DNA from 3 places in the Neisseria sp. HMSC15G01 genome. Region 2 is predicted to be linked to each of the others. Evidence: predicted binding sites of a transcription regulator. Region 2 holds the regulator's gene; each other region holds the start of a gene.
The links. The regulator FNR, encoded in region 2, switches genes on or off when oxygen is low (the NO sensors DNR and NnrR bind a similar motif). The targets are predictions, from matches to a motif close to TTGATNNNNATCAA.
Positions count from the first base shown of each region.

Region 1: HMPREF3139_RS02535 (formate/nitrite transporter family protein) is a predicted target of FNR. The motif match lies at 9,393-9,406, and genes of this name have one in related genera.
Region 3: pflB (formate C-acetyltransferase) is a predicted target of FNR. The motif match lies at 2,353-2,366, and genes of this name have one in related genera.

Region 1 is NZ_KV792665.1:15,179-26,207, reverse strand. Features, by position in the region: gene trkA (Trk system potassium transporter TrkA) at 1-415, opposite strand, end outside; gene HMPREF3139_RS02565 (DASS family sodium-coupled anion symporter) at 510-1,961, opposite strand; gene HMPREF3139_RS02560 (complex I 51 kDa subunit family protein) at 2,175-3,428, opposite strand; gene HMPREF3139_RS02555 (FAD-binding protein) at 3,425-5,053, opposite strand; gene HMPREF3139_RS02550 (4Fe-4S dicluster domain-containing protein) at 5,053-5,691, opposite strand; gene HMPREF3139_RS02545 (fumarate hydratase) at 6,547-8,070, shown strand; tRNA gene HMPREF3139_RS02540 (tRNA-Pro) at 8,225-8,301, shown strand; gene HMPREF3139_RS02535 (formate/nitrite transporter family protein) at 8,456-9,247, opposite strand; gene yciA (acyl-CoA thioester hydrolase YciA) at 9,494-9,928, opposite strand; gene pip (prolyl aminopeptidase) at 10,053-10,982, shown strand.
Region 2 is NZ_KV792657.1:43,019-54,047, forward strand. Features, by position in the region: gene HMPREF3139_RS02105 (DciA family protein) at 1-298, shown strand, start outside; gene azu (azurin) at 590-1,159, shown strand; gene HMPREF3139_RS02115 (hemerythrin domain-containing protein) at 1,245-1,754, shown strand; gene HMPREF3139_RS02120 (glucose-6-phosphate 1-dehydrogenase family protein) at 1,789-2,409, shown strand; gene dapE (succinyl-diaminopimelate desuccinylase) at 2,522-3,655, shown strand; gene HMPREF3139_RS02130 (methylated-DNA--[protein]-cysteine S-methyltransferase) at 3,752-4,507, shown strand; gene argF (ornithine carbamoyltransferase) at 4,644-5,639, shown strand; gene HMPREF3139_RS02140 (TraB/GumN family protein) at 5,738-6,724, opposite strand; gene HMPREF3139_RS02145 (DUF1289 domain-containing protein) at 6,763-7,008, opposite strand; gene hemN (oxygen-independent coproporphyrinogen III oxidase) at 7,078-8,499, opposite strand; gene fnr (fumarate/nitrate reduction transcriptional regulator Fnr) at 8,662-9,396, shown strand; gene HMPREF3139_RS02160 (CysB family HTH-type transcriptional regulator) at 9,483-10,433, opposite strand; gene HMPREF3139_RS02165 (OmpA family protein) at 10,876-11,029, shown strand, end outside.
Region 3 is NZ_KV792697.1:99,775-110,803, reverse strand. Features, by position in the region: gene pflB (formate C-acetyltransferase) at 1-2,238, opposite strand, end outside; gene HMPREF3139_RS09550 (adenylosuccinate synthase) at 2,541-3,839, opposite strand; gene HMPREF3139_RS09545 (ATP phosphoribosyltransferase regulatory subunit) at 3,883-5,040, opposite strand; gene HMPREF3139_RS09540 (outer membrane protein assembly factor BamD) at 5,363-6,166, opposite strand; gene rluD (23S rRNA pseudouridine(1911/1915/1917) synthase RluD) at 6,165-7,289, shown strand; gene pgeF (peptidoglycan editing factor PgeF) at 7,371-8,141, shown strand; gene lptE (LPS-assembly lipoprotein LptE) at 8,262-8,741, shown strand; gene holA (DNA polymerase III subunit delta) at 8,741-9,742, shown strand; gene HMPREF3139_RS09515 (hypothetical protein) at 9,889-10,308, shown strand; gene HMPREF3139_RS09510 (RDD family protein) at 10,400-10,924, shown strand; gene HMPREF3139_RS09505 (beta-ketoacyl-ACP synthase) at 11,019-11,029, opposite strand, start outside.

The DNA.
Region 1 (11,029 bases), on a different contig from region 2:
GTTCGGTAACTAGCTGTTCGGGGCTGATGGTTTCGGTAATGCCGAAGATGTTGAGGCTGCCTTCTTCGGGGTTATCGCTGCCGTCAACCGGATATTCGAGGTATTCGCTTGAGCGCACGCGTGCGATGCGGCTGGGGATGTTGAATAGGTCGGCGGCGATTTTGGAGGCGACAATGTTGGTTTCGTCGCTGCGGGTCAGGGCAAGCAGAAGGTCGGAGTCCGCCGCGCCTGCCTGTTCGAGGGTAAAGGGCGATGCGCCGTTGCCGACGATGGTTTGGACATCGAGGCGGCTGCTGATGCGGTTGAGCGCTTTTTCGTCGATGTCGATGATGGTAACGTCGTTGCTGGGAACGGAGGCGAGATTTTGGGCGACGGTCGAGCCGACTTGGCCGCTGCCGAGAATGAGTATTTTCACGGTAATTGAGTGTGTTCGGTAAAAATGAAATTGTAACAAAAGGCCGTCTGAAATTGGAGTTTCAGACGGCCTGATTTTTCAATCGGCTAAAGGGTTACCAATAGCCCAAGGCTTTCCACCACAAGATGCCGACAGTGCTGAAAATCAGGATTTCGACCACGCTCATGATGAAGCCGGCTTTCCACCATTCGGTCATGTTGACGTAGTTCGAGCCGTAAATGACAGGTGCGGAACCGGTGGCGTAGTGGGTCAGCGACATCATGATGCCGGTAGCGGCTGCCATAATCAGGGCAAACAGCATCGGTGGTGCGCCCAAGGCCAAGCCTGCGCCGTAGAATGCGCCGAACATGGCGGTAACGTGTGCCGTACCGCTGGCGAAAACGTAGTGGGAGTAGAGGTAGGCCAGCATCAACAGGGCGCAACCGGCTTCCCAACCCAAGCCCATGTGGGCGATGCCGTTTTGCATGGAGTCGGACAACCAACTGATGAGGCCCAGTTTGTTGAGGAAGTTTGCCATCATCACCAAGGCAGCAAACCAAACAATGGTATCCCACGCGCTTTTTTCTTTCAGCGCGTCGTCCCAAGTCAGTACGCCGGTCAACAGGCACAAGCTCAAGCCGAGGAAGGTGGTGGCGGTAGCGTCAACTTTCACGCCGAACAGCATCTCGGGAATACCCGCCCACAACAGCAGCAGAACCAGGAAAATACCCAGCATGATTTTTTCTTCACGCTTCATCGGCCCCATGGCAGCCAAATGCTCTTTTGCCAATGCAGTGGCGTTAGGGGTTTGTTTGATTTCAGGCGGATACAGGAAATACAACACCAGCGGCATCAGCAGCATGGCAAGCAGGCCGGGTACTACCATTGCCAAGAACCAAGTACCCCAAGAGAGTTGGATTTGTGAATTGGTGGCTTTGGCAACCAATTCGACTACCAGCGGATTGGGTGCGGTGGCAGTGATAAAAATCAGACAGGTAATTACGTTGGAGTGGAAGTTGACCAGTGAAAGGTATTTACCGATTTTGCCTTCCGTACCTTTTTCAGGGTCAGAGTCGAAGCTCAGGGCAATGGATTTCATAATCGGATGTACGATGGCACCGCCGCGCGCGGTATTACTCGGCGTTACCGGACCGATGACCAAGTCGGCCAATGCCAAGCTGTAACCTACGCCCAGCGTGCGTTTGCCGAAGAGAGAAATCAAAAGATAGCCAATACGCATACCCAAGCCGGTTTTCAACAGGCCGCGCGAGATGATGATGGCGATACCGATCATCCAGATAAGTGGGTTGTTGAGGCTGCTCAAAGCGTCTTTGGTTGCGTCTGCAGCTTTTTCGTTGGTCACGCCGGTCAGTGCAACCAAGGTAATGCCCAAAATCGCCATTGCGCCGATAGGCATGGCTTTGCCGATGATGCCGGCAATGATGCCGACAAACAATGCCAAAAGATGCCATGCGTCAGGCGATACGCCTTGAGGAACGGGGATAACGAACCAGATAAGCAGCGTCAGCACAAGTGCGACCGCCGCAGGAATTGGCTTGAAGCCCATGTTGAATCTCCTAATTTGAGGATTTAAAGTATTGGGAAATCTGTTTTCAGACGGCCTGAGTGTTGCTAAAGCCTGTCTGAACGTATTTTGGTAGGTTCGGAAGGTATTTTTCTTATTGGGTTTCTCTTCAATCTTGGAAAGAAGAGAATGGGAGTCGAGTATCGTCTTTCAGACGGCCTTTACAGAAACAGGCCGTCTGAAAACAACGCCGTTTTACTCCTGTTCTTGCGGCAGGCCGTACTCTTCGGGGAAGGTACGCAGCGAGCTTTGCAACACGGTAACCGCGCCGTCAATCAAACCGCAACGGCCGCTTCGTGGCAACAGTTGGCACAGGCTTTGCAGGGCGCGCAGGTCGTCGGGAGTGCCGATGCCGGTGTCCACGCGGTTGAGCAGGCGGGAAAGCTGGAATGTGCCGCCTTTACACGGCGGGCATTGACCGCATGAGTTGGAAGCAAAAAATTCCACATACTCGGCCACTTTACGCACCACGCTGGTGCCTTCGGAAATCACAATCATCGCGCCGGTACCGAGGCTGGATTTGCGTTCGCGTACGGAAACGAAGTCCAAAGGCACATCCAAATCTTTTACAGTCAAAAGCGTATTGGACGGGCCGCCGGTAAATACGGCTTTAAACGTGCGGCCTTCGAGCATACCGCCGCCGTGATCGTAAATCAGCGATTGCAGGGTCGTACCCATCGGCAGTTCGTACAGGCCCGGATTCAATACGTCGCCGGAGAGCGAGTAGAGTTTCGTACCTGCCGCATCGCCCAAACCCAAAGATTTGTACCATTCCGCGCCTTTGGCAAGGATTTGCGGAATATTGGCGAAGGTTTCGGTATTGTTGATAAGGGTCGGCTCACCGTTGACACCGCTTTCGGCAGGGAAAGGCGGCTTGCGGCGAGGGAAGGGGAAACCGCCTTCCAGCCATGAAATCACGGCAGTTTCTTCGCCGCCGATATAACGGCCTGAAGTTTCAACCAGTTGCAAGTCCAAAGGTTTACCCAAGTAGTTTTCGATGCGGATAAACAAATCGCTGTTTTTCCATTGCTCGATGGCCGGTGTGATGGAAGCGATGGATTCGGTTTGATGAGGGTTGACGTACAGAATCGCTTTGTTGGCACGGCAGGCAACGGCGGCAATTAGGACGCCTTCGATGACTTGGTGCGGGGTATTTGCCAGCAGTACGCGGTCTTTAAATGTACCCGGTTCGTCTTCGTTGGCATTGCAGACAACGTATTTATCGCCATTTTTGCTTTGGGCGGCAACGGCGGCCTCCCATTTGCGCCAAGTCGGGAAACCTGCACCGCCCATACCGCAAAGATTGGCATCTTGCAGTTTGGAAACAATGCTTTGAGGATCGGCAAGCGCAGCCAGCAAGCCTTCGCCGCCACCGACTTTGCGCCAGGCGGCTAAATCTGCGCCGACTTGGCGGGAAGGATGCAGTAAGTTTTGATTGGCTTGGTTCATGATTGTTGCTCCTGCAAACCGGCGTGTTCGCGCAAATCGAATTTGCCGTAGTCGGGATATAAAACGGGGGCTTTGATGTCGCTGGTCAGACCGGCGCGGGTCATTTCGCGTTGCAGGTCATGGACGTGTCCGACACCGCCGCGTACTTTTTTCAGCGGCAGGCCGCAACCTGCGGCGGCTTTACCGGCACGGCGGCCGAAGCTGATGATGTCCAAAAGCGCATTGCCCATCAGGCGGTTGCGGCCGTGAATACCGCCGGTTACTTCGCCGGCGCAATAGAGGCCTTCAACGCAGGTTGCGCCGTCGCCGTTGATTTCGATACCGCCGTTTTGATAGTGCAGGGTCGGATGAATCATGACCGGCTCAACGGCAGGGTCGATGCCGCATTTGTGGGCAACGTGGCCGAGTGTTACCAAACGGTTTAATACGTCAGGATCGTTGGCAATCAGGCGCGGGGTGTCGAGGAATACGCCGACTTGTCCGTCGCGTACCACGCCGCGGCCTTCGCGGCATTCACGCAGAATCGCAGCGGCAACAACGTCGCGCGGTTGTAATTCGTCAACGAAACGTTCGCCCAAACCGTTGACCAGTTTGGTGCCTGCGGAGCGCACGGCTTCGGAAATCAGCGCGCCTGCCAAGTGTGGAGGGTGGGCAACGCCGGTCGGGTGGTATTGGAAAGAATCGACATCGCGCAGTTTGGCGCCGATACGGTAGGCCAAAACCAGGCCGTCTGCAGTCGCGCCATAATGGTTGGAAGTGGCAAAACCCTGCAAATGCAGGCGTCCGCTGCCGCCGGTTGCCAATACCACGGCTTTGGCGTGAACCAACACCAAAGAGCGTTTTTCCAAATCGTACAAAATCGCGCCGACGCAGCGGCCGTGTTCGTCTGATAATAATTCGATGGCGGGGTGGCGGTTGAGCTGGGTAATGTTTTCGTCGAGTTCGACTGCCTCGCGCAGTACGCGCATCATTTCAAGGCCGGTAAAGTCGCGGTAGCTCAGAATGCGCGGCACGGTCGTACCGCCTGCACGCTTGCGGCTCAACATGCCGTTGCTGTCTGCGCCTTTAGTCAAGTCAAAAGTCATGCCCAAGCCAATCAGCCAGCGGATGGCAGATGGTGCATCGGTAACCATTTGTGCCACCAATTCTTTTTTGCCGACGTTGTGGCCGCCTTTGATGGTGTCGTCAAAGTGTCGTTGCAGGCTGTCTTCTGCGCCGACCGCTGCTTGAATGCCGCCTTCGGCCATCACGGTATTGCTGTCGCCGATACGCAGTTTGTTCGCCATGATGACGCGTGCGCCGGCTTCAGTCGCAGACAATGCCGCCGCTGCGCCCGCACCGCCGCCGCCAATTACCAATACGTCAGTGTTTAAATGTTCAGCGCCTGACAAATTATAGTCGTCAATCAGAGGCTGACTGATTAAGAGTTTGGCTAAATCAGGATGGCAGTAATCGCCTTGGTTTGGACCGATAGGCAGTTTCACACGGGCATTTGCCTGATAGTCAGGGTGAAATTGGCTCAGTAATTCGTTTTTTTCAGGTAAATCGCCGCGCAGCTCCAATGAGGACGCACGCAGGTTGGCAAGGGCGGTTTCGTAGTCTATGCCTTGGATTTTGTTAACCATTACACTGACTCCTCTTCAAATTCGACTTTCATTTTGCCGCTGTCGATTTCGCGTAGGCGGCGCATCAAATCCACAGGACGCAATGTGCGCGCTGCTTTCATACGGCGAGCGAACAGGCCCAAGTGGTTCGGACGGATGTGTTCGGGGCAGGAGAGGGTGCAGAGGTTGCACATCACGCATTGGTCAAAGGTCAGCGCAGCCGCGCCGAAATCACCGGAAACTACCTGCGCTACGCCGTTTTCTACTTGTAAACCTTTAGGACAGGCGCGATTACAGCCGCCGCAATGACGGCAGTTTTGCGCTTCTGGGAAGGCTTTGGCGGTATCGTCCAACCAGTTCCAGCCATCACCAATCTCGCCGACGTCGTAATATTGGATGTGCTCGGGAATAAAGTAATCCAAGAAGCTGACCTGCATACCTTCTTCAACTTTGGTCTCGCATGCCAGTGCGGTGGTGACTTCGCGCTCGCCTTCTTTACGAATCATGCAGCGGCAGGAACCGCATACGCCTTGACCCATACAGCCGACATTGGCAGTAATCGCATTGCCTGAACGGGCATAGGCTTGGATGATTGACGAGTCGGCGGAAGCTTTGATTTCATGGCCGTCTATGGTCAGGGTTAACAAATTTTCACTCATGGTTTGTTCCTGTGAAATTGGAAGTTGGAATAGTGGGTAATTTAATTAATTGTATTTTTATTACATCTATTGTGTGCGTGGAAATATCCAAGTGATTTACTCAGAAATTCTTTTAAAATCAATATTTATCTTTATGAGTTGAAGTGTATCAGAATTTAGTGATTTTGATGATAGGGGTAATCCAAGGTTTTATAGAAGGAGGATTGCAAACAAAACATGCCTATTATTTAGACAAATTTATTACAAAAATTTGATTTTAAAAGTAAAATAAAATTACTTTTTTAGTATAAATTTTAAAAAATTCGTCTATCTACTAGTAAAAATCATTATTATATATCAGATAATTTTGCATAGATTGTTGTATATATTGAATAATATTTAGGTATATAAGCAAGTGAAAATATTGTTATAAAATTTCAGAAAATTAAATAAGTTTGATATCAGTCAAGAAGATTGGGGGAGAAAATGACATGGATTTTACAATTGTGTATTGTATTGGAGAATAAGAAAGGCCGTCTGAAATTTAGATAATTCCCTTTTAAATACAGGCTACTAAATTTCTTTTTTAGATGCTTAAGGCAAATATTTTCAGAAGGCCTGGCAATTAGAATATCATTTAAAAAATAATGTAATTTTATTTCTATGTAAGTGAATGGTCAGTAGATATAGATTATCAATAACCAAGTGATTTAATACGATATTAAATTTCATTTAAATCAAGAAGGTATGAAAATGATATTGTCTGGGTCATTCATTTGAAAGCACTATTACACTATTGAAGGCCGTCTGAAAAAATCGGTCTCTTAAGAAATAAACAAATCCTCCCTACCATGACTCCCGAAAAGGAACACAATCATGACCGTCATCAAGCAAGAAGACTTTATCCAAAGTATTTTCGATGCTTTCCAATTCATCAGCTACTACCATCCTAAAGACTACATCCAGGCTTTGTATAAGGCTTATCAAAAAGAAGAAAACCCTGCCGCCAAAGATGCGATGGCGCAGATTTTGGTCAATAGCCGTATGTGTGCTGAAGGCCACCGTCCGATTTGTCAGGATACCGGTATTGCGACCGTATTCTTGAAAGTAGGCATGGATGTACAGTGGGATGCCGAGATGAGCGTACAGGAAATGGTTAACGAAGGCGTACGCCGTGCATACACCTATCCTGACAACAAACTGCGCGCCTCCGTATTGGCCGATCCGGCTGGCAAACGTCAAAATACCAAAGACAACACCCCTGCCGTTGTACATATGGAAATCGTAAAAGGCGACAAAGTCGAAGTCACTTGCGCAGCCAAAGGCGGCGGTTCTGAAAACAAAACTAAAGTTGCCATGCTCAATCCTTCAGACAATATTGTTGATTGGGTATTGAAAACCGTTCCTCAAATGGGTGCCGGCTGGTGTCCTCCGGGCATCTTGGGTATCGGTATCGGCGGTACGCCTGAAAAAGCAGTGTTGATGGCCAAAGAAAGCCTGATGAGCCATATCGATATTCAGGAGCTCAAAGAAAAAGCCGATTCAGGTGCAGAATTGTCTACAACCGAAGCCCTGCGCTTGGAACTCTACAAAAAAGTAAATGCCTTGGGCATCGGCGCACAAGGTTTGGGCGGTTTGAGTACCGTACTGGATGTCAAAATCCTTGACTACCCAACCCACGCGGCTTCCAAACCGATTGCCATGATTCCAAACTGCGCGGCAACTCGCCACATCGAATTTGAATTGGACGGCTCAGGCCCGGCCAAACTGGAAGCCCCGTCTTTGGAAGACTGGCCGGATCTGACTTACAGCCCTGACAACGGTAAACGTGTCGATGTCAACAATCTGACCAAAGAAGAAGTGGCCACATGGAAAACCGGCGATGTATTGTTGCTGAACGGTAAAATCCTGACCGGCCGCGATGCCGCGCACAAACGTTTGGTTGATATGCTCAACAAAGGCGAAGAATTGCCGGTAGATTTCATCAACAAACTGATTTACTACGTTGGCCCGGTTGATCCAGTCCGTGACGAAGTTGTTGGCCCAGCCGGTCCGACTACTTCCACCCGTATGGATAAATTTACCCGTCAAATGCTGGAACAAACCGGCCTCTTGGGTATGATCGGCAAATCCGAACGCGGCGCAGCAACTTGCCAAGCCATTGCCGATAACAAAGCCGTTTATCTAATGGCTGTCGGTGGCGCGGCATATCTGGTTGCCAAAGCCATTAAAGCATCTAAAGTCTTGGCGTTCCCAGAATTGGGCATGGAAGCGATTTACGAATTTGAAGTCAAAGACATGCCTGTTACCGTTGCGGTGGATAGCAATGGTGAATCGGTTCACGCCATTGCACCAAAACAATGGCAGGCAAAAATCGGTATTATTCCGGTTGAAGCTTGATATTTGACTGAATAATCAAAGGCCGTCTGAATGATTTCAGACGGCCTTTTTTTGCTTACAAATAATTCAAATGTTTTCAAACGAGTAAATTTCCTTTTCTAAAAAGCACTTGTCAAAATCAGCGTTTGAAACTAAAATTCACAGCTTATCGAGTCGGAGTGTGGCGCAGTCTGGTAGCGCACTTGCATGGGGTGCAAGGGGTCGAAGGTTCGAATCCTTTCACTCCGACCAAAAAATTGGAAAGAGCCGTTTTAAAAACGACTCTTTTTTCGTTTGGATGATTTATCTGAATAATGTGTCCGAATGGATTTTAAAACTTAATACCAATGGCGTCTGAAACAAAACCTGCTTTCTCAAAGCAGGTTTTGTTGTTTCTAAAGCAGGACTATTCGGTACTATCTTTCAGCGTGTCTCTATAAGTATAAAGATAAGATGCGCCGACAAAGGATGCGCCACCGATGACATTGCCCAGGAATACGGGAATCATGTTGAAGAAAAACTGCCCCCATGTGATGTTTGCACCTGCCAAAATACCCGCTGGGATAACGAACATATTGGCGACAAGGTGTTGGAAGCCGTTTAATACGAAAATCATGACGGGGAACCAAATGGCCAGCATTCGTCCAGTTGTGTTTTTAGCGGCAAAATGCAGCCACGCGCCCATGCAGACCATCCAGTTACATGCGACTGCCGATACAAAAGCGCGGCCGAAATCCATATGGACTTTTGCTTCCGCCACAGCAATGGTTTTTTCTGCCACGCTGCCTTCAATCATGCCGACATAGTATCCAAGGAAAAAAGCCATTGCCAGCGTGCCTACCAAATTGCCCATGCAGACGATAACCCAGTTGCGCAGCAGCATTTTGGAGGAAATCCGTCCGGCCAATCTGCCTAAAGACATAATCATCATATTGCTGGTTACCAGCTCGCCACCGCCAAGCAGGATACAAATCAAAGCGATTGGGAACACGGCGGCACCGAGTAAAGTCGCAACTCCGCCCCATTCGTGCGGAATGCCGCTGACTACTTTTAAATAGGCAAGATAACCGAAGCCGATGTATCCGCCGGCCAAAACGCTTAAGATTGCCAGTGTAGGGATGCTGGATTGTGCTTTGGCGCAGCTTTTGTCGAGAACAACCTGTAAAATTTCCTGTGGGTATAAATCGCGCGAAGCCATGATGTTCCTTAAAGTGGGTTGAGGAGGAAACGCCGTTTCAAAAGTGGCGCAAACTGTCGCGGTAGGGCAGTGTTATAGGAAGCCGGTGTATGGTCTTTGTCTTATCAATCAGCCTGAATTAAACCTAAAAAACAGATACTTCGCCTTGCTTTAGCTCAAAAGAAATATTATTACATTTTGCTTCTGTATTAAAAAAGGCCGTCTGAACGTTGAGGTTTCAGACGGCCTTGTTTTGAATTTTTAAACTTACAAATGTGCCAGCTTTGCATTGCCTTCGCGAGGAATAGGGCGCGGATTGCCTTGTGAATCGATGGCGACGTAAGTGAACACGGCTTCGGTGACCAGTTGACGGTCTTCCGTTACCATATCGTTCATCAAAGTCTTCACCCACACTTCGATTTTCAGTTGCAAAGAAGTATTGCCTACTCGGACGCAATGACCGTAGCAGCACACGACGTTGCCGACCTTTACCGGTCTGATGAAATTCATTTCTTGAACAGCCACGGTTACAATTCGTCCCTGTGCGATTTCTGCCGCCAAAATACCGCCGCCCAGATCCATTTGCGACATAATCCAGCCGCCGAAGATATCCTGATTAGGATTGGTATCACGCGGCATGGCTACCGTACGCAATAAAAGTTGTCCTTCGGGTGCAGCATGTGTTTGTTTGTTGTCAGACATAAATAATCCTGTCAAAAAAGTGGTATTTTACGCCATTTATGGCGCCAAACCTATGTAGGCCGTCTGAAAAATCAGAAGGCAAAGTGTTACAATCAACATATTCATCAGACAAAGGAGAAAGCTCATGCATCCGATTCAAGAACCACGAAATAGCGGCCTTTTGCGCGTATCCGACATTCACGAGATCTACTGGGAAGAATCAGGCAATCCTGATGGCCACCCCGTGATTTTCCTGCATGGCGGCCCCGGAGCAGGCGCATCACCTGCCTGTCGCGGCTTTTTCAATCCAGAGCATTTCCGCATCGTTATTATCGACCAACGCGGTTGCGGACGTTCCAAACCCTATGCCTGTATCGAAGACAATACCACATGGGATTTGGTTGCCGATATTGAAAAAGTGCGCGAAATGCTCGGTATTCAAAAATGGCTGGTTTTCGGCGGCTCATGGGGCAGCACCTTGTCGCTGACTTATGCCGAAACCCATCCCGATCGCGTCAGCGGCTTAGTTTTGCGCGGTATTTTCCTGTGCAGGCCGTCTGAAATGGCATGGTTGAACGAAGCAGGCGGCGTAAGCCAAATTTATCCGGCCCAATGGCAAAAATTCATTGCCCCCGTGGCCGAAAACAAACGCCAAGCCCTAATTAAAGCCTACCATGAAATGCTGTTTAGCGAAGATGAAGCCACACGCCTCAAAGCAGCCAAATCATGGGCAGACTGGGAAAGCTACCTTATTCAGTTTGAACCTAAAGACGTGGATGAAGATCCGCAAGCCTCCCTTGCCATCGCAAGAATGGAAAACCATTACTTCGTGAACGAAGGCTGGTTGCAGGGCGATAAAGCCATCTTGGCAAATATCGACAAAATCCGCCATATCCCAACCATCATCGTCCAAGGCCGCTACGACCTATGCACCCCGATGCAAAGCGCGTGGGAGCTCTCGCAAGCCTTCCCTGAAGCGGAATTGAGAATCGTCCAAGCAGGCCATTCTTCTTTTGATCCTTTGCTTTCCGAGGCTTTAGTGAAAGCAGTAGAGGATATTAGAAGCAAGTTATAAAGGTTAATCAATAACAATGCCGTCTGAAAAAGTTTCAGACGGCATTT
Region 2 (11,029 bases):
TCAGACGGCCTGCGTAGAAGACGGAAGATTGGTCTTGCTTGCCGCCAACAATATGGCTGCTTCGCGTTTGAAGATGATCCTGCCTGCCATGTTGCCCAAGTTGCAAGCATTGCATGCAGGGGTAAGGGAAGTGGTGGTCAGGGTAGTCCCCAAGCCTCCGACTCAGCCGAAAACCAATAGTTTGCGATTGAGCGAGGCAGCTTTAGACAGTTTTGACGAGGCGGCAGCCAAATTGGAAGGCAAACATCCCGAATTGGCGGCGGCATTGGCAGAATTGGTACGCAAGCACAGCCGTTAAAATTATGTCAGATGAGATTATTGTTAATAAATGTTAAAACTTATTTCATTCGGATGATAGCATCTAATACTAAAGAAATACGACCTAGAAAGTATCTGTTTTCTTTTAGGTAAACTGATGTAAACTTGGCTTGAAACTTTGATTTCGTGTGAAGTTTGTAGCAAAATAACGCCTGAATTTCACATCACGCTATGCGGATAAATTTTAGTTTGGCGTTTGCCTTTTATTAATATATTCGTGTGGTGCTATTAATAGAACTTAACAAAACTCTCATCATTAGGAGATACATCAATGAAAGCTTATCTGGCTCTGATTTCCGCTGCCGTTATCGGCTTGGCTGCATGCTCTCAAGAAGCTGCAAAACCTGCTGAAGCCCCTGCTGCTTCCGAAGCTGCCCCTGCAGAAACTACTGCACCTGCTGATGCAGCTCCTGCTTCTGAAGCCGCTCCAGCCGACGCTGCCGCTGCTCCTGCTGCCGGCAACTGCGCGACTACTGTTGAAGCCAACGACGCTATGCAGTTCAACACTAAAGAAATCCAAGTAAGCAAAGCTTGTAAAGAATTCACCATCACCCTGAAACACACCGGTACCCAACCTAAAGCCAGCATGGGTCACAACATTGTTATCGGTAAAACTGAAGACATGGACGGTATTTTCAAAGATGGCGTTGGCGCAGCTGACACTGACTACGTTAAACCTGATGATGCACGCGTTGTTGCCCACACCAAACTGATCGGTGGCGGCGAAGAATCTTCTTTGACTCTGGATCCTGCCAAACTGGCTGACGGCGAATACAAATTCGCTTGTACCTTCCCAGGTCACGGTGCTTTGATGAACGGTAAAGTTACTTTGGTTGACTAATCCGCCTCAAGTTCGAAAACAGACAGCCTGCCTTGCGCAGGCTGTTTTGTTATAATCTGGAAACATTAATTTAAGAATAAATCCTATGAATCCGTTTGAAACCAAAAGCGTTACTTTTGCCGAACCCATTGAAATGCTGTACGCCTGCCACGGCAAAGTGCGCCGTTTCTGCAATCAGGTTGCCATGTTGTCGGACTATATTGCCGAAAACGGCTGCAATCAAGTCGTTTTGCAAACCATCCGCCAAATTGCCCAGTATTTCAATATTGCCGCACCGTTGCACCATGAAGATGAAGAAGAAAACTTCTTTCCGCTTTTGTTGCAATACGCGCCGCAAGCACAAGAAAGCGTTGACGAGCTGTTGCGCCAACATGTCAGCCTGCATAGCAACTGGGACGGCGTAGCGGCTGAATTTGCCAAGCTTGAAGCAGACAACGCCTATATCCCTGATGCCGAAGCATTCACGCGTTTTGTCGCAGGATATGATATCCATCTGGCGATTGAAGAGCCGCTGTTTGATATGGGCAAAACCTTTATCCCCAAAGAAAAATTGACCGAAATCGGCGAAATTATGGCCGCACGCCGCCGCAAATAAGGCCGTCTGAAACAATCGTCTCAAGGAATACACTATGCTGACCCCAAAAAGTTGCAATTTGTTCAATATCCCTTTTTTCCAGTTTTCCCAGCTTAAAAAATACCAGCCTGAAAGCATTCCGCAAATCAAGGCAGACTATAAAGAAAACTGGCAGGTATGGCAGCAGCTGATCCAGCAGGTTGCCGCTGAATTGGGTGCGCCGTTCGCGCCGCCGCATATCGAACGCTGGTGTAACGGCTGGCAGGTCCGCGCTCATTTCTTTGCCTATTTCAAATACGAACAATATAAAAATTCCGCAGCGATTTTATCGATTTTGCTCAACCGTCGCCGCCTGAGCGTCAGCTTGGATTGGCATTGCTATAAAGCCGATGTTTCCCCAATTGCGCTGCCTGATTACAACCGCTGGCTGGATAATTTTGATACTGAAAAATACGCTTCATTCGATATGTGGCACGGTGCGGAAAGCGAATATGATGATTATCGTACCGTCTCCCAACAAAGCGACGGCGATAGAAAGCTTCGAGACGACAAAGATTTCTTCTGCATCGGGAAACACATCGAACGCGATGATTTAGGCAAGCAGGATGTCGCGAAATGGATAGTGGAAACAGTGGAAGACTTACTGCCGCTGTATGAAGCTTGTCATGGAAAATAACTCAGAATACCGAAAGGCAGACTGCCCATTCAGTATCTTCAAATAAACTCAAGGCCGTCTGAAAATTATATTCAGAACGTTTCAGACGGCCTGTTTCTCAAAGTGAGCAAATATGACCGAAACTCAATCCTTAGAGCTTGCCAAAGCGCTGATTTCCCGCCCGTCCGTTACGCCGGATGACCAAAACTGCCAACAACTACTGGCCGAACGTCTGCAAAAAATCGGTTTTGCCGTAGAAGAGCTTTATTTTGGCGACACCAAAAATGTTTGGTTGCGACGCGGTACTCAGGCTCCGGTGTTCTGCTTTGCCGGACATACCGACGTCGTGCCGACAGGCCCTGTTGAAAAATGGGATTCGCCACCGTTTGAACCGACCGAGCGTGAAGGCCGTCTGTATGGCCGCGGCGCGGCGGATATGAAAACCAGCATTGCCTGTTTTGTTACCGCCTGCGAGCGATTCGTTGCCGAAAATCCCAATCATCAAGGCAGCATCGCGCTCCTGATTACTTCGGACGAAGAGGGTGATGCGCTGGACGGTACGACCAAAGTCGTCGATGTGTTGAAAGCGCGCGGCGAGTTGATTGATTACTGTATCGTCGGTGAACCGACTGCCGTGGATAAATTAGGCGATATGTTGAAAAACGGCCGCCGCGGCTCGCTGTCGGGCAATCTGACCGTCAAAGGCAAGCAAGGCCATATTGCCTATCCGCATTTGGCAATCAATCCCGTGCATACTTTTGCCCCGGCCTTGTTAGAGCTGACACAAGAAGTCTGGGACGAGGGCAACGAATACTTTCCACCGACCAGTTTCCAAATTTCCAATATCAACGGCGGTACAGGCGCGACCAATGTTATTCCGGGCGAGCTGAACGTCAAATTCAATTTCCGCTTTTCTACCGAGTCCACCGAAGAAGGACTGAAACAACGCGTCCACGCCATTTTGGACAAACACTGCGTGCAATATGATTTGCAGTGGTCTTGTTCCGGCCAACCGTTTTTAACTCAGGCCGGAAAACTGACCGATGTGGCGCGCGAAGCCATTGCCGAGATTTGTGGCGTTGAGGCCGAATTGTCCACTACCGGCGGTACTTCGGATGGACGCTTCATCAAAGCCATTGCCAAAGAACTCATCGAATTAGGCCCGTCTAACGCGACCATCCACCAAATCAACGAAAACGTACGTTTGGAAGATATTCCGAAGCTGTCGGCAGTATATGAAGGTATGTTGAAACGTTTGTTTAAGTGAAAAAGGCCGTATAGGCTTTGAAAAACGATAGGGCGATATGATTCTTTTGCTCTTTTTGTTTTCGTTTAAGTTATCGATAATTGGACAAGGCAAAATATGATTACTCTGCCTTCTTTAAACGACCTTCCATCAAGGTGGAATGAAATCCGAGAGCAGTTGGAAACTGACTTTCCCGTTACTCTCGAAGCCTTGCTGCACGAGCGTCTTACGGAACACGAAGCCAAGCAGTTCGAGCAGGATTTTATCGACCGTATCGGCTGCACGCCCGAAGAATATGTCCGTATCCGCCGAGCCATCCGTCTGTTGGAAGCGCGTTATCCTGATAGTCCGAACGAACTGACTGCGGCCGCGGTTGCCACGCCGTTGGGTGAGATGTTGGCGGTGTTCGGCAGTAAGGGTTTGTGTCTGCTGGAATTTGTCGGGCAGAAACATATGGAACAGGAAATCATGGCTGTCCAAAAAGCTTTGAACGGACAGTTTATTTTCCAAGAAAATGAGCAAACGCAACTTTTGCGTCAAGAATTGGATTTATACTTCCAAGGCCGTCTGAAAGTTTTTGCGACACCTTTGGAAACGATAGGTACAGCCTTTCAGCAGCAGGTGTGGAATGCGCTGCTGACCATTCCTTACGGCGAAACGCGCAGTTATAAGGAGCAGGCGCAACAGTTGGGTAATCCTAAAGCCATTCGTGCCGTTGCCGCTGCAAACGGGCAGAACAAGGTGTCTATCCTGATTCCCTGCCACCGTGTCATCGGCAGCGATGGCAAGCTGACCGGCTACGCAGGCGGTTTGAACCGCAAACAATCGTTGCTTGCCTTGGAGCGAGGTGAAGTTCAGACGGCCTTGTTTTGATAGAGGATAAGGAGCCGCGCTTCGGGCAGGCTTCGCATTCTGAAAAATTGAGCAGCAGAAGGTCGGGGAAGCCCGGAAAAATCTGCATGGAGAAAAATGTTGGGCAACCCCCACGCTAGAAAAAGAGAAATAAGACATGAGCCTGAAAAACCGCCATTTTTTAAAACTTTTGGATTTTACGCCGGAAGAAATCACTACCTATCTCGACCTTGCCGCCGAATTGAAGGCCGCTAAAAAAGCAGGGTGCGAGGTGCAGCGGATGCAGGGAAAAAACATTGCCCTGATTTTCGAGAAAACATCAACCCGCACCCGTTGCGCGTTTGAAGTGGCTGCGCGTGATCAAGGGGCAGGGGTAACTTATCTGGAGCCGTCTGCCAGCCAAATCGGGCATAAGGAAAGCATTAAGGATACGGCGCGTGTTTTAGGGCGGATGTTTGACGGTATCGAGTATCGCGGCTTTGGACAGGATGTGGTGGAAGAGCTGGCCAAGTATGCAGGCGTGCCTGTGTTCAATGGTTTGACCAACGAGTTTCACCCGACTCAAATGCTCGCTGATGCGCTGACGATGCGCGAGCATAGCGACAAGCCTTTGAACCAGATTGCGTTTGCCTATGTCGGCGATGCGCGTTACAACATGGCCAATTCGTTGCTGGTGTTGGCTGCGAAACTGGGCATGGATGTGCGTATCGGTGCGCCGAAAAGTTTGTGGCCGTCTGAAAACATTATCGAGACGGTGCAGGCTGTTGCCAAAGAGACCGGCGGACGGATTCTGTTGACGGAGAATGTGAAAGAAGCCGTGAAAGGCGTGGATTTTATCCATACCGATGTGTGGGTCAGCATGGGTGAGCCTAAAGAGGCGTGGCAGGAACGTATCGATTTGCTGAAAGATTACCGAGTTACGCCCGAATTAATGGCCGCGGCGGAAAATCCGCAAGTTAAATTTATGCACTGTCTGCCTGCTTTCCATAATCGCGAAACCAAAGTCGGCGAATGGATTTATGAGACATTCGGCCTGAATGGTGTGGAAGTAACGGAAGAAGTTTTTGAAAGCGAAGCCAGCATCGTGTTTGATCAGGCAGAAAACCGGATGCACACGATTAAAGCGGTGATGGTGGCGGCATTGGGCGATTGATTGTTACGCTCAATATTGCTTACTGCTTCATTTAATAGAGATTAAATAAAGGCCGTCTGAAAGAAAGACTTTCAGACGGCCTTGTCGTTTGATTGGATTTATTGCCAAATCAGGACTTTGGGTTCGGGTGTTACTTGATAGCCTTCTTTACGCAGTAGTTCGATTAGACCTTTTTCGCTGGGTAAATGGGCAATGCCGACAGCAAAGAGGGTACTTTGTTTGGCAGATTGCTTGCGGATTTCAGGCAGCCATGCCAAGTTGCGACGGATCAGAAGGTCGTTTTTCAGCCAATCGGACATAGCTTTGGCGTATTTGGTATCAACAAGTTTGAGGGTGCGTTGTTCGGTTTCTTCCAAAAGTGGGATGAGTTCTTCAAAGCGGCCGTCTGAATAGGCTTGATGGAGTTTTTTGACATCTTCGGTTTCTTCTTTATAGGTTTTAATACTGGCTTTCAGAAAGTTGAGCATGGTTTCTTCAGGCTGAGCTTTGAAGATCGCGGTAACATCGTCCAAACTTTCTAATGAACCACGCAGCTTATTGATGTCGGCGGCCGCGTTGGTCAGCAACATATCTGCACCGGTTTCTGCGCTATACCCTCGGGGAAATGTACTGCCGGCAAAAATGAATGCCGCCCACGGATGGAGTTTGTCGGCAATTTGGGTGATGGGTCGGCTTTCTTCATTTTGCGAATAGATTTCTTGTAAAAGACGGAAATCTGCTTTGCCGAGCTTACGGCTGAGTGGTTCGGTACTCATGACTTCCTTGAAGTATTTTTGATACATTTTTGCCGTTTCCGGGCTGCTGTCCGGCAATGCGTCAACTTCTGTCGTCAGTTGGGCGGTGGATTGCAACAGTTTGACTGCATCGGAAGACAAGGTTTGATTGGTTCGTCCCATATGGATGGTGCCGAGCAGGTAGGAATCGGGTTGGCCTTCTTTGCTGATTTTCCAAACATTGCTGGTGAGTTTAGGCTGCTGCCAGTTGAGTTCGGCGGGTTTGTTGTCGGATGAAGTTGCGGCGGGTTTGCAGGCGCCCAGGGCAAGGGCGGTCAATGGTACAAGCAGGCAGGCAAGCAGTTTTTTCATGTTTTTCCTTATTGTGGTGTGCGGTCGGCAAGGGCAATTTAGAAATCGAGCAGGTTTTGAACCGGATGTTCGCCCGTTTCGGTTTTTTCCAGTTTGCGGTTGCGGATTTTGGCCTTCCTGAGGGATAGAAGGTGCATGACTTGATGTTTTTGGCTATCGGTCATCTGGAGCCAGTACAAGCGCTCTTCCCGGCTGCGCAGGCAGCCTTTGCAATAACCTTTGGCATTGGCTTCGCAAACGCCGATGCAGGGGCTGGGAATGGGGAAGAAATCGGGTTGATCCATTTTGTGTTGCTTTTGATGTGAAAAAAGGCCGTCTGAAATATAGCACATATGTTCAGACGGCCTAAGTGTTTATACGGTTTGCGAGTATTTGGCTTTGGTTTCTTTATGGCGTAAATGGTAGTCGAACACCATGGCGATGTTGCGGATCAGGAAACGGCCCTTCGGCGTAACGGTCAGGCCGTGCGGTTTGAGGTGGACCAGGCCGAGGGTTTCCAGTTGCTTCATATCTTCCAGTTCCGCTGCAAAATAACGGCTAAACGGAATGCCGAACACGCTTTCGTAAATCCGATAGTCGAGCGAGAAGCGGCACATCAAATCCTGAATGATGTTGCGGCGCAAAATGTCGTCTTGATTGAGCTGGTAGCCGCGCATAATCGGCAGGTGTCCGGCGTCGAGTGCGGCGTAATAGGCATCGATATCGCGCTCGTTTTGGGAGTAGGTGCTGCCGATTTTGCCGATAGAGGACATGCCGATCGCCACCAAGTCGCAGTCGGCATAGGTGGAATAACCTTGGAAATTTCGTTGCAGGAAACCTTCTTTGAGTGCGATGGAGAGCTCGTCGTCAGGTTTGGCAAAGTGGTCCATGCCGATGAAAACGTAGCCTCGCTCAGTCAGGGTTTGGACGCAATATTGCAGCATATCGAGTTTTTCTTCACTGCCGGGTACGACATTGGTGTCGATACGGCGTTGCGGTTTGAAGATATGCGGCAGGTGGGCGTAGTGGTAGAGGGCAAGGCGGTCGGGATCGAGGGATAAGACTGTATCGATGGTGGTTTTGATGCTTTCGGTGTTTTGGTGCGGCAAGCCGTAAATCAAATCGACGCTGACCGATTTAAACCCGGCTTCACGCGCGGCATCAATCACTTCTTTGGTTTCTTCGTAGCTTTGAATGCGGTTGACGGCTTCCTGTACTTTAGGGTCAAAGTCTTGAATACCGACACTCATGCGGTTGAAACCGAGTTTGCCCAATTTGAGGACGGTTTCACGGCTGACTTTACGCGGGTCGATTTCGATGGAGTATTCGCCGTTGGGAATCAGCTGGAAGTATTTACGAATCATGTCGAAGACGCGTTCGAGTTGGTCATCGCTCAGGAATGTGGGCGTACCGCCACCGAAGTGGAGCTGTGCGAGCTGGTGTCTTCCGCCTAAATGAGGTGCCAGCAACTCCATTTCTTTTTCCAGATATTGGATATAGGCATCGGCACGGCTTTTGTCTTTGGTAATGATTTTATTGCAGCCGCAGTAATAGCAGATGGTATTGCAGAAGGGAATGTGGATGTAGAGCGAAAGGGGTTTGTTGAGCGCACCCATGTTGCGCAGGTTTAAAGCTTGGATATATTCGGCTTCTTTAAAGCCTTCATGGAAGCGGTCGGCGGTCGGATAGGATGTATAACGTGGACCGCTTGATGGCAAACTGGCAATTAATTCACGATCAAATTCCGGTAATTCATTGTTTGTGTTGGTGTTATTTGAGATGGGGATGATTTTCATGGTCGGGGCTTGTAGTATGAAGTAAGGAAATTAGGGAAAATTTTAGTCAAAATTTCGATAGTTTGGTAGAATGCCTCATAATGATATGCCGACTTTGACATGGGTCAATAGTTATTCGGCTTAATCAGGGGTTGAGAGAATTAAGCAAATTAAAGGTGCGTTATGGCTACACACAATGCAACACATCAAATGAAAACCTTGTGTTCCACATGTTCTTTACGAGAACTGTGTTTGCCTGTCGGACTAATGCCTAACGAATTTTCACAATTAGATGCGGTTATTCGTCAAAGCCGCCGTCTGAAAAAAGGTGAATACCTGTTCCGTGCCGGCGAGCCGTTTACCTCTTTGTTTGCCATCCGTGCGGGCTTCTTTAAGACAACAGTCGCCAGCCAAGATGGACGAGATCAGGTAACCGGCTTTTTTATGTCGGGCGAGCTGATCGGTATGGATGGGATTTGTTCCCATATTCACAGCTGTGATGCTGTGGCTTTGGAAGACAGCGAGGTATGCGAGCTTCCGTTTACACATATTGAAGAACTCGGTCAGGATATTCCCAGCCTCCGCTCTCACTTTTTCCGCTTGATGAGTCGCGAAATTGTTCGAGATCAGGGCGTTATGCTGCTTTTGGGCAATATGCGCGCTGAAGAGCGATTGGCGGCATTTTTACTCAATCTGTCTCAGCGTCTCTATTCACGAGGTTTTGCCGCCAATGATTTTATCTTGCGGATGTCGCGTGAGGAAATCGGTAGCTATTTAGGGCTGAAACTGGAAACGGTCAGCCGCACCTTATCCAAATTCCATCACGAAGGCTTGATTTCGGTTGAACACAAGCACATCAAAATCCTAGATGCGACGACTTTGAAGAAAATGGTTTCCGGTTGTTCACACGCTATCTGAATCTGAGGCCGTCTGAAATATTTCAGACGGCCTTTTTAACAAGAATTAAAGAATAATTGTTAAGTTGCGCAAGTGATAGTCAAATTTTAAATTGAAAAATCTTCAACAACCGGCGTGTACAGAATGCGGTCGACTACTTCTCTGGTCAGTTTCGGTGCAAACATCTGGATAAAGTCATACGCGTAACCGCGCAGGTAAGTATCCGAGCGTAAGGCTATCCAAGTGGGCGACGGTTCAAATAAGTGTGCCGCATCAATCAGCTGCAAATCTTGATCAACCGCGGGATCGTACGCCATTTTGGCCATCAAACCAACGCCCAAGCCTAAGCGTACATACGTTTTCAATACATCCGTATCGGCAGCCGATAAGGCAACATCAGGTTGCTCGATATGCGCTTTATTAAAGGTACGCGCGATACTGCTGCCGGAATTAAAAGCAAATTCGTAAGTAACCAGCGGAAAAGAAGCCAAATCTTCAAGGCTTAAAGGATTGCGGCAGTCCAAAAGAGGGTGGTCATGCGGAACAATGACGGCATGGTTCCATTCATAGCAGGGCAGTTTGCCCAACTCGGGATGATCGTCAATGCGTTCGGTAATAATTGCCAAATCCGCTTCGCCGCTGCTGACCATTTGCGCAATGGCAGAAGGGCTGCCTTGTTTGATGGTCAAATTGACTTTAGGGTAGTTTTTGACAAATTCCGCAACGATTGTGGGCAAGGCATAACGCGCCTGGGTATGCGTTGTCGCGATGGTCAGCGAGCCGCTGTCGTGATCGGTAAACTCGCTGCCGATATTTTTAATGTTTTGTACATCACGCAAAATTCGTTCCGAAATATCTAACACGGCTTTGCCCGGTTGCGAAACGGAAACCACACGTTTGCCGCTGCGGATAAAAATTTGGATACCCAATTCTTCTTCAAGCAGGCGGATTTGTTTGGAAATGCCGGGCTGGGATGTAAAAAGCGCATCGGCAGCCTCGGAGACATTCAGATTGTGCCGGTAAACTTCAAGGGCGTAACGTAATTGTTGCAGTTTCATGGTAGCAGTACCGAATACGTTGTTATTGTGGATTTTGTGCGACAAACGGCATGTAATTTAACATATTTTGCCCAGTTTTGCCCCGAGTTTTGAAAATGGTTGTTTTTAATGAAAATATCTTTTAATGATATGAAAACAGGAAATTCAGGAAAGAAGAGGGAAAGGGGTTTTGTTGTTTTTGTACAACTTTAGGTAGGTGAATTGTCTGATTTTGCCCTAAATTAATGACACAAGATTGATTTTTCGGCATGATTAACTACTAGGAAGCAGGCACTTCATGATTGTTTGAAGGCATCGAGTATTGACAGTTTGCCTTGCGCTTCTTTATAGTGCAACCTGATATATCCGATTTGCCGCTGTTTTGATACTGCGGCCTGTATATTGGTACTTTGCAGCGGTTGCTTTCCTAGTCCGCCGCATAACAATTTGATGAGGGAATAAAATGACCAAACAGCTGAAATTAAGCGCATTGTTCGTTGCCTTGGTTGCCTCTGGCACCGCTATGGCCAGCGAAGCGCACACCAAACACGGTTACACCGTAAGCAGCCAATCTCAAGAAATCGTCCGTAACAACTACGGCGAATGCTGGAAAAACA
Region 3 (11,029 bases), on a different contig from region 2:
GCGGGTCAGCGAGTTGAAGCGAACCGCATAACCGGACACACGAATGGTCAACTGCGGATATTTCTCCGGATTGTGCATCGCATCTTCCAAAGTCTCGCGATTCAATACGTTGACGTTCAAGTGTTGGCCGCCTTCCAAATTACCGTCTTCATGGTGGAAATAGCCGTCCATCAAACCGGCAAGGTTGCGTTCGCGAGAATGTTCGTCTTTACCCAACGCGCCAGGAATAATGGAGAAGGTATAAGAAATACCGTCTTTGGCAAACTCAAATGGCAGTTTGGCTACGGAAGTCAATGAAGCGACTGCACCGTTGACGTCACGGCCGTGCATTGGGTTTGCACCCGGACCAAACGGAGCGCCTGCACGGCGGCCGTCTGGAGTATTACCGGTTTTCTTACCGTAAACAACGTTGGAAGTAATGGTCAGTACGGACTGAGTCGGAGTAGCGTTGCGGTAAGTTTTGTGGGTTGCCACTTTTTTCATGAAGCGTTCAACCAAATCGCAGGCGATATCGTCAACGCGGTCGTCGTTGTTACCAAATTGTGGGTATTCGCCTTCGATTTCGAAGTCAACGGCAATGCCATTTTCGTCACGAATCGGTTTCACTTTGGCGTACTTAATGGCGGACAATGAGTCGGCAGCCACAGACAAACCGGCGATACCGCATGCCATCGTACGTTTCACATCACGGTCATGCAACGCCATCAACGCGGCTTCGTAGCTGTATTTGTCGTGCATGTAGTGAATAATGTTAAGCGCGGTAACGTATTGGGTTGCCAACCAATCCATGAATTTGTCCATGCGCTCAAAGACAGTGTCGTAGTCCAAAACTTCGTCCATAATCGGCTCGGTTTTCGGACCAACTTGCTCTTTAGATTTTTCATCCACGCCGCCGTTGATTGCGTACAGCAGAGTTTTAGCCAAGTTGGCGCGTGCGCCGAAGAACTGCATTTGTTTGCCGACCACCATCGGGCTGACGCAGCAGGCAATGGCGTAGTCGTCGCTATTAAAGTCAGGGCGCATCAAATCGTCGTTTTCGTATTGGATGGACGAAGTATCGATGGATACTTTGGCGCAGAATTCTTTAAAGCCTTGAGGCAGTTGTTCTGACCACAATACAGTGATGTTTGGCTCAGGAGACGGGCCCATGTTGTACAGGGTATGCAGCACGCGGAAGTTGGTGCGGGTTACCAGCGTACGGCCGTCCAAGCCCATACCGCCGATGGATTCGGTTGCCCAAATCGGGTCGCCGGAGAAGAGTTGGTCGTATTCGGGCGTACGCAGGAAACGGACCATACGCAGTTTCATCACCAAGTGGTCGATAAATTCTTGCGCTTGGGTTTCGGTAATCACACCGTTTTTCAGGTCGCGTTCGATATAAATATCCAAGAATGAAGATACACGGCCGAAAGACATCGCCGCACCGTTTTGAGATTTAACGGCAGCGAGGTAGGCAAAGTAAGTCCATTGGATGGCTTCTTGTGCATTTTTTGCAGGGCCGGAAATATCGTAGCCGTAAGAAGCTGCCATTTCTTTCATTTGGTTCAATGCTTTATATTGCTCATTGATTTCTTCGCGGCGGCGGATCACTTCTTCCAAGTCCACACCGTTTTCCAAATCGGCTTGCAGTGAGTTGAACTGGTTGAGTTTGTCTTTCATCAAGAAGTCGATACCGTACAATGCCACGCGGCGGTAGTCGCCGATAATACGGCCGCGGCCATAAGCATCCGGCAGGCCGGTAATCACGCCTGATTTGCGGCAGCGGCGGATGTCGGGCGTATAAACGTCAAATACGCCTTGGTTGTGGGTTTTGCGGTATTTGGTGAAAATTTCGCTGACTTCGGGATTCAATTCAACGTTGTACACTTTGCACGCGTCTTGCACCATTTTCAAACCGCCAAACGGCATGATAGAGCGTTTCAAAGGCTCGTCTGTTTGCAGGCCGACAATGGTTTCCAAATCTTTGTTGATGTAGCCTGGAGCGTGGCTGGTAATACCGGAGACGATTTGCGCGTCGATTTTATACGGCTCGTGTGTACGGTTTTCAACCTTGATACCTTCCATCACTTCCGCCCACAGCTTGGTTGTGGCTTCGGTTGCAGGTGCTAAGAATGAAGCATCGCCCTCATATGGCGTGTAGTTTTTTTGAATAAAATCGCGGACATCTACGTTGGTTTCCCAGTTGCCACCGACAAAACCTTCCCAAGCGGCAGGACGTTGCTGAACATCATTTGACATATCAAGCTCCTAATTTTATTGAAAATATAGACTGTAAATTTTCTGAAAGGATAACATCAATACCCATTTATTTACAGGGGTTTTTGTGAAATAAAATTACAGATTTGGTTTTTCTTGATTTACGTCAATGAGAATAATTGTTACTTGGCACTACATCTCATTTTCCAAACATTCGTACTTCAAAACGGCGTAAAATACAAAATTCAGCCCTGAAGACAGGTGTTCTTCAGGGCTGAGTTTTTATTGCATTTTATATAAAAGGCCGTCTGAATTTTCAGACGGCCTTTTATTCACTTAATCAATTAAGCAAACGGATGATGCAAAACAATGGTTTCTTCACGGTCAGGACCGGTTGAAACAATGGCCACAGGCGCACCGCACACTTCTTCAATACGTTTCAGATAAGCTTTAGCGTTTTCAGGCAGCTTGTCGTACTCTTTCACACCGAAAGTCGACTCGCTCCAACCCGGCATGGTTTCATAAATCGGTTTGCAGGTTTCCACCGCGTCAGAGCCGCAAGGCAGAATGTCGGTTTTGCTGCCATCAGGCAATTCATAGCCTACGCAGATATTGATGTTTTCAACACCGTCCATGACATCCAGCTTGGTAATGCACATGCCGGAAATGCCGTTAACTTGAATGGAGCGTTTCAACGCAGCCACGTCAAACCAACCGCAACGACGCGCACGACCGGTTACAGAGCCGAACTCATGACCGCGCTCAGCCAAACCTGCACCCACTTCGTCAAACAATTCAGTCGGGAACGGGCCGGAACCCACGCGGGTCGTATAGGCTTTAACAATACCCAAAACGTAATCCAGCATTTGCGGGCCCACGCCTGCACCGGCAGAAGCGGCACCGGCTAAGCAGTTGGACGAAGTTACAAACGGATAAGTACCGTAGTCGATGTCAAGCAACGTACCTTGCGCGCCTTCAAACAACAGGCTTTCGCCTTTGCGGTTTTTCTCGTTCAAAACACGGGAAACATCGGTAATCATCGGCGTAATGCGCGGCGCAACTTTTTCAATGACCGCCATCACGTCTTCAAGTTTTACCGGCTCGGCATGGTGCAGGTGTTGCAACTGAACATTGTAATAAGCCAAAACAGCTTCCAGTTTTTCAACCAGTTTTTCAGGGTGCAACAAGTCCACCACGCGGATCGCACGACGGGCAACTTTATCTTCATAAGCCGGGCCGATGCCGCGGCCGGTTGTACCAATTTTGCTTTTACCGCGGTAAGCTTCGCGTGCTTGGTCAAGCGCAATGTGGTAAGGCAGAATCAATGGGCAGGTCGGCGCAATTTTCAGACGGCCTTCAACGTTTTTCACACCGGCGGCGTTCAATTCGTCGATTTCACCCAACAATGCTTCAGGAGAAACCACGACACCCGAACCGATGAAGCAGTCTAAAGTCTCATGCAAAATGCCGCTTGGAATCAGACGCAAAATGGTTTTTTTGCCGCCGACGACCAATGTATGGCCGGCATTGTGGCCGCCTTGGAAACGTACAACACCGCTGGTTTCTTCCGCCAGCCAGTCAACAATCTTACCTTTGCCTTCATCACCCCATTGGGCACCGATTACGACAACATTTTTAGCCATAGCTATCTAACCTTATTTCAGATACAAAATTTCAAAATAAAACTCAATTATTCAAAGCGATTACTTTCCAAACGCCGTCCACTTGTTTCAGACGGCCTGTAACCTCTTCCGAACCGTTGTAGCCGATACCGTAATCGATAACGACACATTGTCCTTGTTCGCGCAAAGCATCTACCGCTTCTTGAGCCGCAGGCATGTCTTTGACATCGACCGCCACCACGGACTCTCGTCCGATAGCGGGAAGGCGGCCGATAAAGCTGCGCAAATCAAAACTGAATCCGGCAGCCGGACGTGCGCGTCCGAAGTATCCGCCCAAACCGTCATAACGGCCGCCGCGCGCCACGGCATCATAAAGATTTGAACCATAAGCCGCGTAAAGCAAGCCGGTATGGTAATTGTCAACGCGCAATTCCGACAAATCGATATGCACTTTTTGATTTGGGAACGCATCGCATACGGCCTGCAATTCATCCAGCGCCGCACTGACTGCGGATAATTCAGGTAATTTCTCACGGGCCAAAGTCAGCACTTCGCGACCGCCGTACAGTCGGGGCAACAGTGAAAACGCTTTTGCCCACATACCGTCGAGTTTCCACTCTTTGACCAACTGGCTGACAGCCTCGGCATCTTTGTCCTGCATCAATGACAGCAGGGTTGCCGATTGTTGCTCGTCCAAATGAGCGGCATTTGCCAAAGCGCGGAATACACCGATATGGCCTAATGAAAGCAGAACTTCGCCCATGTCGGCGATTTTCATGCTTTTCAGCATCAAATCAATCAATTCGATGTCTGCTTCAATGCCTTCCAAGCCGTACATTTCCGCACCGGCCTGCAAAGGCTCGCGCATATTGAGCAATCCGTCAGGCCGCGCATGAAGCACCGAGCCGGCATAGCACAAACGGTTGATGCCTTGATTGGCGGAAAGCAAATGGGCATCAATGCGCGCCACCTGCGGCGTAATATCCGCGCGGATACCGAGCTGACGGCCGCTAAGCTGATCGACGACCAAAATGGTTTTCAAAGACAAACCGGCATCGATATGCGTCAATAAGGAATGGCTGTATTCCATCAATGGCGGTTGCACCAATTCATAACCATGCACGCGAAACAAAGCCAACAACCGCTCACGGGCGCTTTCCAGTTGTCGGGCATTGGTCGGTAACACGTCGGCAACGTGTTCAGGAAGCTGCCAAGACTTCATGAGAATCTACCTCTGTTTTTTTGTAAACATAAAGGGCTGATTAAATTTAAAACCAAATCAGCCTGACGACTGAAATTTTCCTGAATGCATCAATAGCAAATCTGATGCGGCTTCAACAAAACTGATTTTAAATTTAAACAGCCCCTGAGTAACGGCTTCAAACCGTCGAGTTATTAAAATCAGACTTTACCATATTAAAACGAATTTTGCACCCTGTTTACAGAGAACGTAAAAAAACATTAAAAACAAAGGCCGTCTGAAAACCAAATGCATAGCTGCATCGTTTTCAGACGGCCTTATTCATGCCTGAACAACCCGACGCTTAGCGCCAGTAACGCCACCAAGGCATATCGTCAGATCGCCATTCGTGTTGCAAGAACGGGCTTTGCGGGAAGTTGGTTTCCAAAACGCGGCGTGTATCGGCAGCCAGTTGCGGCTTGTCCAGTTTTTTGTATGCCAATTCCATCATCGCCAAAGCTTCTTCGACGTAACGGGTATTTTGGTAACGGCTGACGATTTTTTGCGCACGGTTGGCCGCTGCGACATAAGCACCGCGTTTCATGTAATAACGTGCCACAGATATCTCGTTACCACCCAAAGCGTCCACCAGCTTGGCCATACGCTCGGTTGCATCGGCAGCGTATTTGCTGTTTGGATAACGTTGAACCAACTCGGCAAACGCCTGATAAGCATCGCGGTTAGCTTTCGGGTCGCGGTCGGACCAGTCTTGGGAAGCCAGCTTGTTCAAGAAAGACTGGTCTTCGTTAAACAGGACCAAACCTTTCAAGTACAGCGCGTAGTCCATATTCGGATGTTGCGGATGATGGCGTTGGAAGCGCGCAATGGCAGCCAAGGCTTTTTCCGGCTCATCGTCTTTATAATAGGCATACGCCGTATCCAACTGGGACTGCTGGGCATAGCGGCCGTTTGGAAAACGGGATTCTAAAATTTCGTATAACTTGACAGCTCGCGTATAATTGTTGCTGTTCAATTCGTCTTGCGCTTCGGCATAAAGCTTTTCCACACTCCAATCTTGAGTAATTTGGGCGTCTTTATCGATTGTGCCTTTATTTGCGCAGGCACTCAGTGCCAAACCTAAAGAAACTACTAAAAGAATTTTTTTCATGCAGAATACTTCCTTTGATAACGAAGCCGATTATAGCGATGATTTAGACTTTCCGTCATCCCCTGAAACAGAAAGTTGTGTTAATTTGACCGTTCCGCTCGAAATGGCGGGCGGAAGGCTGGATGCCGTATTGGCCAAACTCATGCCCGACTACTCGCGCAGCCGTCTGAGTTCGTGGATTAAAGAGGGTGCGGTCATTGTAAACGATAAGCCCGCTCAACCCAAAGATAAAATGATAGGTGGTGAATTGATTGCCGTTACGGTACGTCCGAGCGAAGAAAACCTCGCGTTCACACCCGAACCCATGGATTTGGACATTATTTATGAAGACGATACCGTTATCGTCATCAACAAGTCTGCCGGGTTGGTCGTCCATCCTGCCGCAGGCAACTGGAGCGGCACCCTGCTCAACGGCCTGTTGGCGCACTGTCCCGAATTAAGCCAAGTGCCGCGTGCGGGCATCGTACACCGTTTGGACAAAGAAACCAGCGGCCTGATGGTGGTCGCCAAGACCCTGCCGGCGCAAAACTCACTGGTTCAACAGCTTCAAGAGCGCACAGTCAAACGCATTTACCGCGCCGTTGCCAACGGAATCGTCCCTTTTGACGGCAAAATCGAAACCCAAATCGGCCGCGATCCGCACAACCGCCTGAAAATGGCAGTCGTCAAATTCGGCGGCAAACCTGCCATTACCCACGTCAAAGTGTTGGAACGTTATCTGGCGCACAGCTACATCGAATGCTCGCTCGAAACCGGCCGCACGCATCAAATCCGCGTTCATATGCGCGAAGCCAACCATCCGCTGGCCGCCGACCCTGTTTACGGCAACCTGCGCCATCCATGCAGCGACGCAGTTAAAGAAGCCATCAAAGCCCTTGGTGCGCGTCAAGCCCTGCACGCCTACCGCTTGAGCTTTGTACACCCGAAAACCGGTGAAACCGTTTCCTTTGAAGCGCCTATGCCTGACGATATGTACCACCTGCTTTCCGTCCTGCGTCTGGAAGCCGGTTTGGATTCGTCCCTAAGCAACGAGGAAGAATGGCAAGAGAAATTCGGCATGGACGATGACGATGATTGGAATGAAGACGACTACGATGTCGAAGTCGTTTATGTAAGGGATTAAACCCATTTTTCAGACGGCCTAAAATATTATTTCAGGCCGTCTGAAATCAATCCGTTCCAATATTTCAGCGACTCAAAGATTATGAAAACCATCACAGATACCCTAAACCTCGCCCCGCAAGGCAAGAATTTTTTGACTGCCGACTGGCCTGCCCCTGCCAATGTTAAAACGCTTATTACCACGCGCAACGGCGGTGTCAGCGAAGGCGTATATCGCAGCCTGAATGTCGGTTCGCACGTCGGCGACAATCTGGAAGCCGTGCTCCGCAACCGTGAAATCGTACAGGAACAAGTCGGCCTGCCCGTTGCCTACCTCAATCAAATCCACAGTACCATCGTTGTAAATGCCGCCGAAGCGTTAGGTAATACGCCCGACGCCGATGCTTCGGTTGATGCGACGGGTACAGTCGCCTGCGCTTCGATGACTGCCGATTGCCTGCCTGTCTTGTTTTGCGACAAAGCAGGAACGGTGGTTGCGGCGGCTCATGCAGGTTGGCGTGGTTTGGCTGGCGGCGTTTTGCAAAACACCATTGCAGCAATGAATATCGAGCCGTTGGAAATCATGGCCTATCTCGCGCCTGCCATCGGCCCTGATGCGTTTGAGGTAGGGCAAGATGTATTTGATGCGTTTTGCACCCCTATGCCGGAAGCTGTCGATGCGTTTGAAGACATCGGCGGCGGCAAATACCTTGCCGACATTTACGCTTTGGCACGCATGGTTCTGCACCGCGAAGGCGTGAACATGATTTATGGCGGCACCCATTGCACCGTCTTGGAACGCGATACTTTCTTCTCCTACCGCCGCGACGGACAAACCGGTCGCATGGTCAGCCTGATTTGGTTGGAAAAATAAAATTTGCACCATCAAAGACAAGGCCGTCTGAAATACTTTCCGTTTGCGATTTCAGACGGCCTAAACATTATTCGTTATAATCCGACGATACCGTAACCGGTTTCAACGAAGGAATATCCAATGAAAAAAATCCTATTGCCTGCACTCGCCCTATTGCTTGCCTCTTGCGGTTTCCACCTGAAAGGCACAGGCGTGACTTCTCAGCCGCTGCCTTATCAAAACTGGCATGTAGAAGGCGGAGCCGTCATGCAAAAAGCGCTGGAAAATGCCTTACGCCGTGCTGACGGCCATCCAGTTAGCGAAGCCGAATCACAAATCACCCTGCGCGTTGTCGACTTTCAAAAACGCCGCGACATCTACACCATCACCCGCGCCGCCGCAATCAACGAATACCTGCTGGCCATGACCATCAAAGCCCAAGCCTTCCGCAACAGCGAGCCGGTTGGCGAACCGATGGAAGTTAAGGTTCACCGTACCATGGACTACGCCGACAGCGAAGTTTTGGGCAAACAGGAAGAGGAAGAAACCATTTGGTCTGAAATGCGCATCGACGCCGCAGATCAAATCGTCCGCCGCCTGACTTTCCTGAAGGCGCAATAATGGCTGCCGCGCCCATTGAGAGCCTGCGCCCCGATACGCCGCTCAAACCGTTGTACATTATTCACGGCGAAGAGGATTTGTTGCGCATCGAGGCTTTGGATACGCTGCGCGCAGCCGCAAAAAAACAAGGCTATCTCAACCGCGAAGTCTATACCGCCGAAAACAATTTTGACTGGAACGAGCTGTTGCAAAGTGCCGGCAGCGCAGGTTTGTTTGCCGATTTGAAACTGCTGGAAATCCACATTCCCAACGGCAAACCCGGCAAAAACGGAGGCGATGCCCTGCAAACTTTCGCCGAACGCCTGCCCGAAGATACGGTTACGCTTATCCTCCTACCCAAGCTTGAAAAAGCGCAAATCCAGTCCAAATGGTTTTCTGCATTGGCAGGCAAAGGCATCGTCTTAGAAGCCAAAGCCGTTGCGCCACATGCTTTGCCGCAATGGATACAGGGCCGTCTGAAGCAGCAAGGTTTGGATATCGAACCTGAAGCACTTGCCCTTTTTGCCGAGCGCGTCGAAGGCAATCTTTTAGCCGCCCGTCAGGAAATCGAAAAACTCGCACTGCTCCATCCCAAAGGCCATTTGATCAATATTGCCGACGCAGAAGCCGCAGTTGCCACCGTTGCCCGTTTCGACGTATTCCAACTGGCCGGTGCATGGATGAAAGGCGATGCCCTGCGCGTTTCCCGCTTACTGGACGGTTTGGAAGAAGAAGGCGAAGAGCCGGTTTTGCTGTTGTGGGCGGTTGCCGAAGACATCCGCACTCTAATCCGCCTGATTGCCGCACTCAAGCAGGGACAAAACATCCAAAGCCTGCGCAACAGCCTGCGCTTATGGGGCGACAAGCAGACCCTTGCACCGATGGCGGCCAAACGCATTTCCATCAACCGCCTGCTCGACGCGCTCAAAACCTGCGCTAAAATCGACCGCATCATCAAAGGCGCGGAAGAAGGCGATGCATGGACCGAGTTCAAACAACTCGTTACCTCGCTGGCCGCTTGAAACCGTTGCCACGCGTCAAGAAACTTGCACGCAATACGCCCCAAAAACAGAAAATACTGTAAAATAGCGTAAACTCAAATTCAGGCCGTCTGAACCTCGCATTTCAGACGGCCTCTTCCAGCAAAAAACAAGGAAACACCAACCATATGGATAATAAAACCAAACTTCGCATCGGCGGTCTGGCCCTGCTGACCACTGCCGTATTAAGCCTCATCATCGTTCTGATTGTCGATTCATGGCCGCTGGCCATTCTGTTGGCCGTCATCATCGTGGCCGCTGCCGCAGGCGGTTTCGTTTGGACTTCACGCCGTCAGCAACGCCAATTCCTCGAGCGCCTGAAAAAATTCGACATCGACCCGGAAAAAGGCCGTATCAACGAAGCCAACCTGCGCCGTATGTACCACAGCGGCGGCCAACATCAAAAAGACGCGATTACCCTGGTTTGCCTGTCACAAAAATGTTCTGTTGACGAAGCGCATGCTATCTTCAAAAAACGTCCGACCCGTCAGGAAATGAACCAAATGGCTGCCCAACAGGCACGCGGTCAAAAACGTCCACATCGCTAATCCCGACAGTAACAGGCCGTCTGAACATCCTATCCCGTTTCAGACGGCCTGTTTTTATTGCCATCAAACCCATTTTCGTTTCCATCGCATTATGACCCGTCTTCCCACTGCCCCACTTAAACGCCGCCTCGCCGCACTGGTTTACGAACTTCTGCTGACCGGCGCCGTTACCAGCATTGCCGCCCTTGCAGCCGGTATTGTCGCCATCTTTCTCAATCCCGTTTCCACGCGCCTGTCCATGCTGGCAACCTGTCTGATTCTGTTCTACGCATGGTGGCTCTACTTCCGCGCCAACTGGCACAAAAAAGGCCAAACCCTCGCCATGCAAACATGGAAAATCGGCTTAGCCGATAAAAACGACACCCAGCCGCCCCTGCCTCAACTGCGCCTGCGCTTTATTTGGGCCAGCATTTTTATTGTTTTCATTCCCCTGCTTGCCTACGCCGGATTGCGTCATCTGCTCAATATACCGCCCAAAGGCGCATTCGGAGCCGCGCTCATCTGGCTCATCCTGCCATGGGGCTTCGCCCTGTTCCATCCCGACCGCCAATTCCTCTACGACTTCTTGGCCGGAACAAGGCTGGTGGATTTAAATCAGAAGAAAACAAACGAATAAAATTCGCAAGCATCTCAAGCTCTAAATGAAATAAAGGCCGTCTGAAACTCAAGATACGTTTCAGACGGCCTTTAATCATAAAATCAAGCAATGATTATTCTTGCC